One region of the Erwinia sp. 2186 genome, then DNA from elsewhere that is predicted to be linked to it. Evidence: predicted binding sites of a transcription regulator. Region 1 holds the regulator's gene; the other holds the start of a gene.
What was found. Region 1 encodes CRP, which controls carbon source genes, mostly activating them, when cyclic AMP is high. Its sites were predicted from a motif close to ATGTGANNNNNNTCACAT; they were not measured.
Positions count from the first base shown of each region.

Region 2: a site for CRP is predicted at 3,100-3,117, ahead of ACXKZG_RS05545 (nucleoside-specific channel-forming protein Tsx). Genes of this name have one in related genera too.

Region 1 is NZ_CM173824.1:423,360-428,448, reverse strand. Features, by position in the region: gene ACXKZG_RS01910 (phosphoribulokinase) at 179-1,048, shown strand; gene ACXKZG_RS01905 (OsmC family protein) at 1,088-1,498, opposite strand; gene crp (cAMP-activated global transcriptional regulator CRP) at 1,806-2,438, shown strand; gene ACXKZG_RS01895 (YccS/YhfK family putative transporter) at 2,497-4,575, shown strand; gene argD (bifunctional acetylornithine/succinyldiaminopimelate transaminase) at 4,643-5,089, opposite strand, start outside.
Region 2 is NZ_CM173824.1:1,201,896-1,206,984, forward strand. Features, by position in the region: gene mmuM (homocysteine S-methyltransferase) at 1-732, shown strand, start outside; gene ACXKZG_RS05535 (hypothetical protein) at 841-1,260, shown strand; gene speG (spermidine N1-acetyltransferase) at 1,332-1,889, opposite strand; gene ACXKZG_RS05545 (nucleoside-specific channel-forming protein Tsx) at 2,032-2,898, opposite strand; gene ACXKZG_RS05550 (PA4780 family RIO1-like protein kinase) at 3,429-4,283, opposite strand; RNA gene ssrA (transfer-messenger RNA) at 4,409-4,772, opposite strand; gene smpB (SsrA-binding protein SmpB) at 4,825-5,089, opposite strand, start outside.

The DNA.
Region 1 (5,089 bases):
CTGGCACCTTCTCCTGCATCATTTTTGTCAGTCTGCGGATATTCGTGGCCGAATTGAAGCAGCAAAAATGCGGCGCAGCGTTGCTTTTTTGGCATCAGAGAGTGGCAAAGATGACACCCGTGCGCGAAACATGGTACCAATGCGTGATCGATGTGACTTTACTCAGGGAGGTATGCGCATGTCAGCCAAACATCCGGTTATTGCCGTCACCGGCTCCAGCGGGGCGGGAACCACCACCACCAGCCTGGCCTTCAGAAAAATTTTCCAGCAGCTGAATCTGCATGCCGCCGAAGTCGAAGGCGACAGCTTTCACCGTTATACCCGTCCTGAAATGGATATGGCGATCCGTAAAGCGCGCGATATGGGCCGCCATATCAGCTATTTCGGCCCGGAAGCCAATGACTTCGCCCTGCTCGAACAGACCTTCGCGGAATATGGCCGGTCAGGCAGCGGCAAATCCCGCAAATATCTGCACACCTATGATGAAGCGGTCCCCTGGAATCAGGTTCCGGGAACCTTTACGCCGTGGCAACCCCTGCCGGAACCGACCGACGTGCTGTTTTATGAAGGGCTGCATGGCGGCGTGGTGACGCCGCAGAACAATGTCTCGCAGCAGGTTGATTTGCTGGTTGGCGTGGTACCGATCGTGAACCTGGAGTGGATCCAGAAACTGGTGCGCGATACCAGCGAACGCGGCCACTCACGCGAAGCGGTGATGGATTCGGTGGTGCGATCCATGGAGGATTACATCAACTTTATTACGCCGCAGTTCTCCCGCACGCACATTAACTTCCAGCGTGTGCCGACGGTGGATACCTCTAACCCGTTCGCGGCGCGCGGTATCCCGTCGCTGGATGAAAGCTTTGTGGTGATCCATTTCCAGGCGCTGGAAGATATCGACTTCCCGTATTTGCTGTCGATGCTGCAGGGATCCTTTATCTCGCACATTAATACGCTGGTGGTGCCGGGCGGCAAGATGGGGCTGGCGATGGAGCTGATTATGGGGCCGCTGGTGAAGCGTCTGATCCAGGGTAAGAAAATAGAGTAAGCCCCGCGGGCACGGGGCTTAGGGCTTTGATGGGATGACTTACGCCGGTAACTCAATCACTTCATAGCTGTGGGTGATTTCCACGCCCTTGCCCAGCATCAGTGCCACCGAGCAATATTTCTCCGCGGAGAGATCGACGGCACGCGACACCGCTTTATCGCCTAAGGCCACGCCGGTGACGATAAAGTGCAGATTGATGTGGGTGAACAGGCGCGGGGCCTCTTCACGGCGTTCGGAGCTGAGCTTCACTTCGCAATCCTTTACGTCGTGGCGGCCCTTCTGCAGAATGGAAACCACGTCGATTGCGCTGCATCCGCCCGCGGCCATCAACACCATCTCCATCGGGCTCGGGGCTTTATCGCCCGCATTTCCGTCCATCAGAACCTGATGCCCGGATGAGGATTCTCCCAAAAACGTTAACCCTTCAACCCACTTGACTCGAGCCTGCATAACAATTTCCTCTAATTCATTCAGTTATCGCCAGATTACGCTTTAGGCAGAAAAACGGCAATGCGGCAATTTTCGCACTATGCTGAAGCGAGACAACACAAGACACTCGTTGAAAGCTGTGCTACAAACAAAGCTGTAATATTTTCGTCAGTACTCTACAGGCACGACGAAACGAATCGCATAACGAGCCAGGCTTTTAACAGAGGCCCGAATAAATTTCCTGATGGGAAACGCTTGACTATTTCAACGCCTGGCAGGGAACTCTGCCCCTGTATTTAGGCACGATTACAACAGAGGATAACAGCGAATGGTTCTCGGCAAACCGCAAACAGACCCGACACTTGAATGGTTCCTGTCTCATTGCCATATTCATAAGTATCCATCCAAGAGCACGCTGATTCATCAGGGTGAAAAGGCAGAAACCCTCTACTATATCGTCAAAGGTTCAGTAGCGGTGCTTATCAAGGATGAAGAAGGCAAAGAGATGATCCTGTCTTACCTCAATCAGGGCGACTTTATTGGCGAGCTTGGCCTGTTTGAAGAAGGTCAGGAGCGTAGCGCGTGGGTACGCGCGAAGACAGCCTGTGAAGTGGCTGAAATCTCTTACAAAAAATTCCGTCAGCTGATCCAGGTTAACCCTGACATTCTGATGCGCCTGTCTGCACAGATGGCGAATCGCTTGCAGGTCACTTCTGAGAAAGTGGGCAATTTAGCTTTCCTCGATGTGACGGGTCGCATCGCGCAGACCTTGCTGAACCTGGCAAAACAACCGGACGCCATGACGCACCCGGATGGGATGCAGATCAAGATCACCCGCCAGGAAATTGGGCAAATCGTTGGCTGTTCTCGTGAAACAGTGGGACGCATTTTGAAGATGCTGGAAGATCAGAACCTGATCTCGGCACACGGTAAAACTATCGTTGTCTACGGCACTCGCTAATCGGCTCTGATCCACGGCGCAACACCTGGTGTTGCGCCTTTTTATTTGGTGTGGAGTGATGTGGCGTCGACTGATTTATCACCCGGAGATCAACTACGCATTGCGCCAGACGCTGGTGCTCTGTTTACCGGTAGCGATGGGATGGCTACTGGGCGACTTGCAAAAAGGGTTGCTGTTTTCCTTAGTCCCTGCCTGTTGCAACCTCGCTGGCCTTGATACTCCTCATAAGCGCTTTTTCAAACGCCTGATCGTTGGCGGAAGCCTGTTCGCCTTCAGCAGTTTCCTGATCCAGTATCTTGCCGGTCACCACGTTCCCCTGCCCGTGATCCTGTTTTCGATGGCGATGCTGCTGGGCGTCACCGGTGAAATCAGCCCGCTGCATGGCCGCCTGCTGCCCGGCTCGCTGATAGCCGCAATCTTCACCCTTAGCCTGGCAGGACGCATGCCGGTGTGGGAACCGCCGATGCTCTACGTGCTCGGCACCATCTGGTACGGCGTGTTCAACTGGGTCTGGTTCTGGCTGTGGAAAGAGCAGCCGCTGCGGGAAACCTTAAGCCTGCTCTATCGCGAGCTGGCGGGTTACTGCGAAGCGAAATACACCCTGCTGACCAAACTCACCGATCCGGAGAAAGCCCTGCCTCCGCTGCTGGCGCGCCAGCAAAAAGCGGTCGACCTGATCACCACCTGCTATCAGCAGATGCATATGCTGTCAGCCACCAACAACAATCACCACAAGCGGCTGACCCGCGCGTTTCAAATCGCGCTGGATTTGCAGGAGCACATCTCCGTCAGCCTGCATCAGCCGGAAGAAGTACAAAAGCTGGTGGAGCAAAGCCATGCCGAAGCGGTGATCCGCTGGAACGCGCAGACCATCGCTGCCAGGCTGCGTGAACTGGCCGACGATATCCTCTACCACAAGCTGCCCGAGCGCTTCACCATGGATAAGCAGCTTCAGGCGCTGGAGAAGATCTCACGGCAGAATCCGGATAACCCGGTGGGCACCTTCTGCTATTACCACTTCAGCCGCATTGGTCGGGTGCTGCGTACCCAGCGTCCCCTTTATCAGCGCGATTTGATGGCTGACCGGCAGCGCCGACTGCCGCTGCTGCCGGCCATCAGAAGCTATTTGTCGCTGAAATCGGCCGCCTTGCGCACCGCCGCCCGCTTCGCGGTGATGCTCACCTTTGCCAGTTCGCTGGCGCTGTTCTTTAATCTGCCCAAACCCTACTGGATCCTGATGACGGTCATGTTTGTCAGCCAGAACGGTTACAGCGCAACCCGCGTCCGCATCCAGCACCGTGCGCTGGGCACGCTGGCCGGGCTGGTGATTGCCGCGGTGACCTTGCGCCTGCAGGCACCCGAATCCATCGTGCTGCTGGTGATGTTAGCCATCACCCTTATCAGCTACCTGTTTATCCGTAAATTCTACGGCTTTGCGATGATTGGCTTTACGGTCACCGCCGTGTATTCGTTGCAGCTGCTCTCGCTTAACGGCGCAGACTTCCTGCTGCCGCGTTTACTGGATACGCTGATGGGTTGCCTGATTGCCTTCGGCGGTACCATCTGGTTGTGGCCGCAATGGCAAAGCGGGTTGCTGCGGCAGAATGCGCATGACGCGCTGGAAACCTATCAGGATGCGCTGCGGTTATTGCTGGGGAATGAACAGGACCCGGTAAAGCTGGCCTATCAGCGTATCCGCGTTAATCAGGCGCACAACGCCCTGTTCAACTCGCTCAATCAGTCGATGCAGGAGCCAGGCTTTGATCCCAGCTATCTGGCGGATATGAAACTGTGGGTGACGCACAGCCAGTTTATCGTCGAGCATATCAATGCCATGACCACGCTGGCGCGGGAACACACCATGCTGACCTCGTCGCTGGCGGAGCGTTATCTGCAGGCCTGTGAGGTTGCGTTGCAGCGTTGCCAACAGCGGCTGGAGTATGACGGGCCGAGCTCAGAAGCGAACGTGCTGGATACGCAGATGGAGTTGAATCAGGGGCCGGTGACCATCCTGGAAAGGCATGTGAAGCGGATCCTGGGGCACCTCAGCGTGATGCACACCATCTCGTCACTGGCGTGGAGCGCGCGGCCGCATCATGGGCGCTGGTTGTCCCGACGGTTAAGGAAGTCGACGTAAGCAGAATGGTGCGGAGAACGGCAGGCGCGGATCGGGAGCTGAGCCACTCAGCTCCCGTTTTTGTCGGTTAAGACAGGACTTTTTCGACGGCTTTGGCGAAGCGCGCCATGCCTTCTTCAATGTCGGTCGGCTCAATCACCAGCGAGGGCGCAAAGCGGATCACATCGGTACCGGCATTCAGGATCATCACCCCTTCAGCGGCGGCGGCATTCAGAATATCGCGCGCTTTGCCCGCATGTTGTGGCTTCAGCGCCGCACCAATCAGCAACCCTTTACCGCGAATGTCGCTGAAGAGATCCAGCTTCGCGTCCAGCGCTTTCAGCGCGGTGACAAACTGCTCACGACGCGTTTCCACCCCGCTCAACACCGCTTCGGTATTGATGATATCCAGCGCGGCTTCGGCAATGGCACAGGCCAGCGGATTTCCGCCGTAGGTGGTGCCGTGCACGCCTGGCGACATGGTGGAGGCAATTTCGTTGGTGGTCAGCATCGCACTGACCGGGAAACCGCCGCC
Region 2 (5,089 bases), 780 kb from region 1:
AGCTATCAGGCAACCCCGCAGGGCTTCGCCAAACGTGGGCTGAGTGAAGAACAGTCGCTGACGCTGATTGCCCGCAGCGTGGAGCTTGCCAGCCGTGCCAGAGCGGATTACCAGGCTGCCGAACCGCAGGCCGGCAATTTGCTGATTGCCGGCTCTGTCGGGCCCTACGGCGCCTATCTGGCGGATGGATCCGAATATCGGGGTGACTACAGCTTGCCGCAAGCAGAGATGATGGCTTTTCATCGCCCACGTATTCAGGCATTGGTTGCAGCTGGGGCGGATATCCTCGCCTGTGAGACGATGCCATCCTTTGCAGAGATTCAGGCGCTGGTGGCCTTGCTGGCGGAGTTTCCCGGCACTCCAGCCTGGTTCTCTTTCACGCTGCGTGACGGGGAACACCTGAGCGACGGTACGCCATTAAGCCAGGTCGTCAGTGTGCTGGAGAGTTGCCCGCAGGCCGTTGCGCTGGGACTGAACTGTATCGCGCTGGATAAAGTGACGGCTGCGCTGCAGACCCTCAGCTCACTGACCAAAAAGCCGCTGGTGGTCTATCCCAACTCCGGCGAGCAGTACGATGCGATCAGCAAAACCTGGCACAGCGATGCCTCAACCTGTACGTTGATCGACAATCTTTCTGCCTGGCAGTCTGCCGGGGCTAAATTGATCGGTGGTTGCTGCCGGACAACGCCAGCTGATATCGCCGCGATCGCCCAGCGCTGCCATTCACGATAAGCCGCTAAAAATTTGTCTTATTACGCCCGCAATGGTCGGGCGTAATTAATGAAAACCCGTCAGACTCCGCTTAGACTATTCTGAATATTTAAATTGGCAGGAATGCATATGAGAAGGCTTTTGCTGGCGCTGGCTTCAGCGTGGTTATTGAGCGGATGTGCCACCATCGTTGGCGATCAGACCCAGGACGTTTCCATCCAGACCTGGCCTCAGGGCGTGAAATTTGTGGTGCAGGATGAAACGGGAAGGGCCGTTGCAGAAGGGATTACCCCTAAAACAGTCTCACTGCTGAAGTCTGACGGCTCGTACCTTGGCAAGAAGAAATACACGCTGCAACTGGAGCGCGCGGGTTATGTGCCGCAGACGATCCCACTGGAAGAGAGAGCCAACCTCTGGTACATCCTCGGCAACATTCCGCTGGGTGGCATTCCTGGCTGGCTGTTTGTCGATCCGTTTAATGGCGGCATGTACAACATCCATCCGGAAAAAGTGAATACCATTATGAATCCGGTGGGCGCACGCGGCTAGATGCGGACAACCAGGGGAAGATCGCTCTTCCCCTGGTTGCGCGTTCTGACGGGTTCAAAACCGACCCGACGCTATTGTGCCGTTGGGTTCAGCATCACGTGAGCGGGTTTATGTTTTGCCAGATACTGCTGCTGGAAAATGCACATGCGAATGGTGTTACGGTATTCGCCATTAATAAAGAATTCGTGGATAAGTTCGCCTTCAATATCGAAGCCTAATTTGGTGTAGATGTGAATGGCTTTCTTATTTTCTTTATCGACGATCAGGTACAGTTTATACAGGTTCAGCACGGAAAATCCGTAATCCATCGCCAGCTTGACGGCTTTACTGGCAAGGCCTTTGCCTTGATGGCTTGGGGCAATGATAATCTGAAATTCAGCACGTCGATGAATATGGTTAATCTCAACCAGTTCAACCAGTCCCGCTTTATCCCCTTCAAATTCCACCACAAACCGACGTTCGCTCTGATCGTGAATATGCTTATCGTAGAGATCGGACAGTTCCACAAACGCTTCGTACGGCTCTTCAAACCAGTAACGCATAACGCTGGCGTTGTTATCAAGCTGGTGAACAAAACGCAGATCTTCACGTTCGAGAGGACGCAGTTTTAAGCCATCTTCGGCAGGCATGGGAGACATATAAGTTCCTTTTATCAGATGCAATATTGCTGAGGAATTATACGTCTGACGGGAGGAAATGGCACGGCGTAAGCGTAGAAACAATGACGCCAGCACGGTTTCCGGTGCTGGCGTTTAGAATGTGTTTAAGGCATCAGAAGTTGTAGCCAGCGACCAGGTAGTAACCCCAACCGGTGGATTTCACTTCAAACTGACCGTTACCGAAGTTCAGCTCCTGGCCATCAGCCCACTGTCCGCCGTTGTGGAAGTAACGCGCCACGAACGAGTAATGCCAGTGATCGTAACCCAGCGAGAGGATATGGCTGGAAGCGATAGAGTTGCTGGTACGGGACGGGCCGGTCTCATCACGCAGATCGGAGCCCCAGTCAAAGTTGGTGAAGCCGATGTAGCTCAGATTTCCGCCCCACAGGCTGGTAATCGGCACGAAGTATTTCACCTTAAAGCGATAGCCATCCCAGCTGTTTTCGTTCGCTGCACCGTAGTTTTCCCACTGGTATTTGGCATACACGTTCAGTGAAAGGCCAACATCTGAGTGGGTATCGATATCGGTACCCAGACCCATGAACCAGGTGTTCTGGCGGTTATCGCTGTTACGGCCCATATCGTAGATATAGTTGTTCGCGAAGTACCACTCTTTGAACGGGCCGAAGCTCAGGTCCGTGTTGGTCAGCTTGTCGATAGAGAAACGAGGTTCGATTTCCATAAACAGCGGGGAGCCGTGGTCAAAGATACCGTTAGCATTGGAGTTACCCACGCCGAAGAAGTTAGTCGCATCGATATAGCCGTAGAAATCGAACCAGTCTTTTTTGGCGAACGCTTCGTATTCCAGATATACGTCATTATTGAACTGAGGTCCGAAACGGGTGTGGTAGCTTCCCACCACGTTGACGCTCTGATGCCACCAGTCGGAAACATACTCCGGCGAATCGGTAGCAGCAGTTGAAGAGGCACTATAAGAGAGCGCTGCGAGTGCGCCAGCCATCAGAATTTTATATTTCATTATATTACCACAGGCTTAATGACCCTTTTATGAAGCCACTGCGAAGGTCTTATTAAGTCGTCAACAGAAGAGGAAAGGGTGACTGTTTTCACAGCAAAAAACACCCGCGATGAATGCTGCGGCAGTGTGCCGTCATCCGCGCTTAAGGAAATAGATATCGCTCACACTTGTCAAACCTTGTTTCATTTCACTTTAGGTAAAGTGTGATGGGTGTCACAAATATGTTTGACCGGATGGTCTGAAAGGGGATTGAGGACAGGAAGGGGGTTTTTTGAGCCAGGTAATCGTTTGCATCGCTGTTTAAGGTAGAACAGGCAAAAAGCGGAAGTAGAATTAGCGATTCTGCCGTGGGAAGAGAAGGGGAATGGCAGCGGCTTATAATAAGGTAAGCTTATGGATAGTGGCGTTTTTAGCGTCGCGTCATCCCTGGCGAGATGAGCCCTTTTTGGTTTCATTAAGAAGATCGCGGGGAGTGATCTCCTTAATAACACCTGCAAAATAGCCGCAGAATTTTACCGGGGCAGAATCATCTACTCTTCGTCGCGTTCTTTATTTGCCCGCTGACGTTCGTAATAGTCATCTTCCGCCGTAATGATTTCATCCATCAGCGAGTCCATATCGACTTCATGAATCTCTTCAACGAACAGTCCTGTCAGCGGCGTTTCTGGGGTTAACTTGCCGTCTTCATACAGCAGCCAGATTTCTTTCGCATAACGGGTTTTAAGCAACTGCGGAGCAAACTGACCGTAGTACGCCGTGATGTTATTCACGTCACGCTCGAACATGGCTTCAGCATGGTTATTCGCTGCAGCATCGACAGCCTGAGGCAAGTCGATAATGACCGGGCCTTGCGCATCGAGCAGTACGTTAAATTCCGACAGGTCACCATGCACGATACCGGCACACAACATGCGTACGATATTACGGATCATGGTATGGAAATCAGTCACCGCGCTTTCTTCGGACATAGTCACATCGCTAAGACGTGGAGCCACCATGCCGTCTGCATCCGTCACCAGTTCCATCAGGAGCACGCCGTCGATACAAAGATAGGGCTGAGGGACTCGTACGCCCGCTTCTGCCAACCGGAACAGCGCATCCACCTCTGCGGTTTGCCAGGACTCTTCCTGCTGCTTGCGGCCGAATTTAGAGCCTTTCTGCATCGCACGGGAGCTACGTGAGTTACGGACCTTGCGGCCTTCCTGATACTGCACGGCCTGCTTAAAGCTGCGCTGTGTCGCTTCCTTGTACACTTTGGCACAATTGATCTTGTCACCGCATAACACAGTGTAAACGTCGGCTTCCTTTCCGCTTTTAAGGCGTTGGAGCACATCGTCTATCAGGCCATCATCAACCAGAGGTTGGATTCGGTTTGGGATTTTCATGCGGCTTTATACCTTATTTCAGCCAGGTTACGAAAGATATCAGGCACAAAAAAACCCACAAGGTTTTCACCGTGTGGGTTCTCAGGACTTCATCGAGTGGGTCTGGTAACCATCGACCAAGAATTTGGTGGAGCTGGCGGGAGTTGAACCCGCGTCCAGAATTACTACACCGTCGGCACTACATGCTTAGTCCAGTCTTTACATTCGCCGGTTAGCTGCGAACGGACACGCCACTAACCAACTAGCCTGATTAGATTTAGTGTTTCAGCCCCAGGCAGGACATCCACACGAGTTCTTTTGTTTTTGACCTCTCTTGATCCCCGTCCTAAGAACGGAGGCTAGGGAGAGAGGGCTCTGAGCAGGTTATTAAGCTGCTAGTGCGTAGTTTTCGTCGTTTGCAACTATTTTTTTGCGGCTTTTAACGAGGCAAACCGCCCCTCGGCATGCTCCTAGGGCTTCGCAAATCCTGTCGAATCCAGAATCAGCCCCAAGTACTACTGTGAAGCAGTATAACAGAAAAACCTGTCGCTACGCCATAGGCTTAGCGATTTGCGTGTTTCATAATACGTGCTTTGTCGGTCTTCCATTCGCGATCTTTGATGTCACCGCGTTTGTCGTGCTCTTTCTTACCTTTGGCTACGCCAATCTTCAGCTTGGCCCAGGCATTTTTCCAGTACAGCGATAAAGCGACGATGGTGTAACCATCACGGTTGGCTTTATCGAACAGGATTGCCAGCTCGCGCTCCTTAAGCAGAAGCTTGCGGGTGCGGGTAGGGTCGCAGACCACATGCGAGGATGCGCCAATC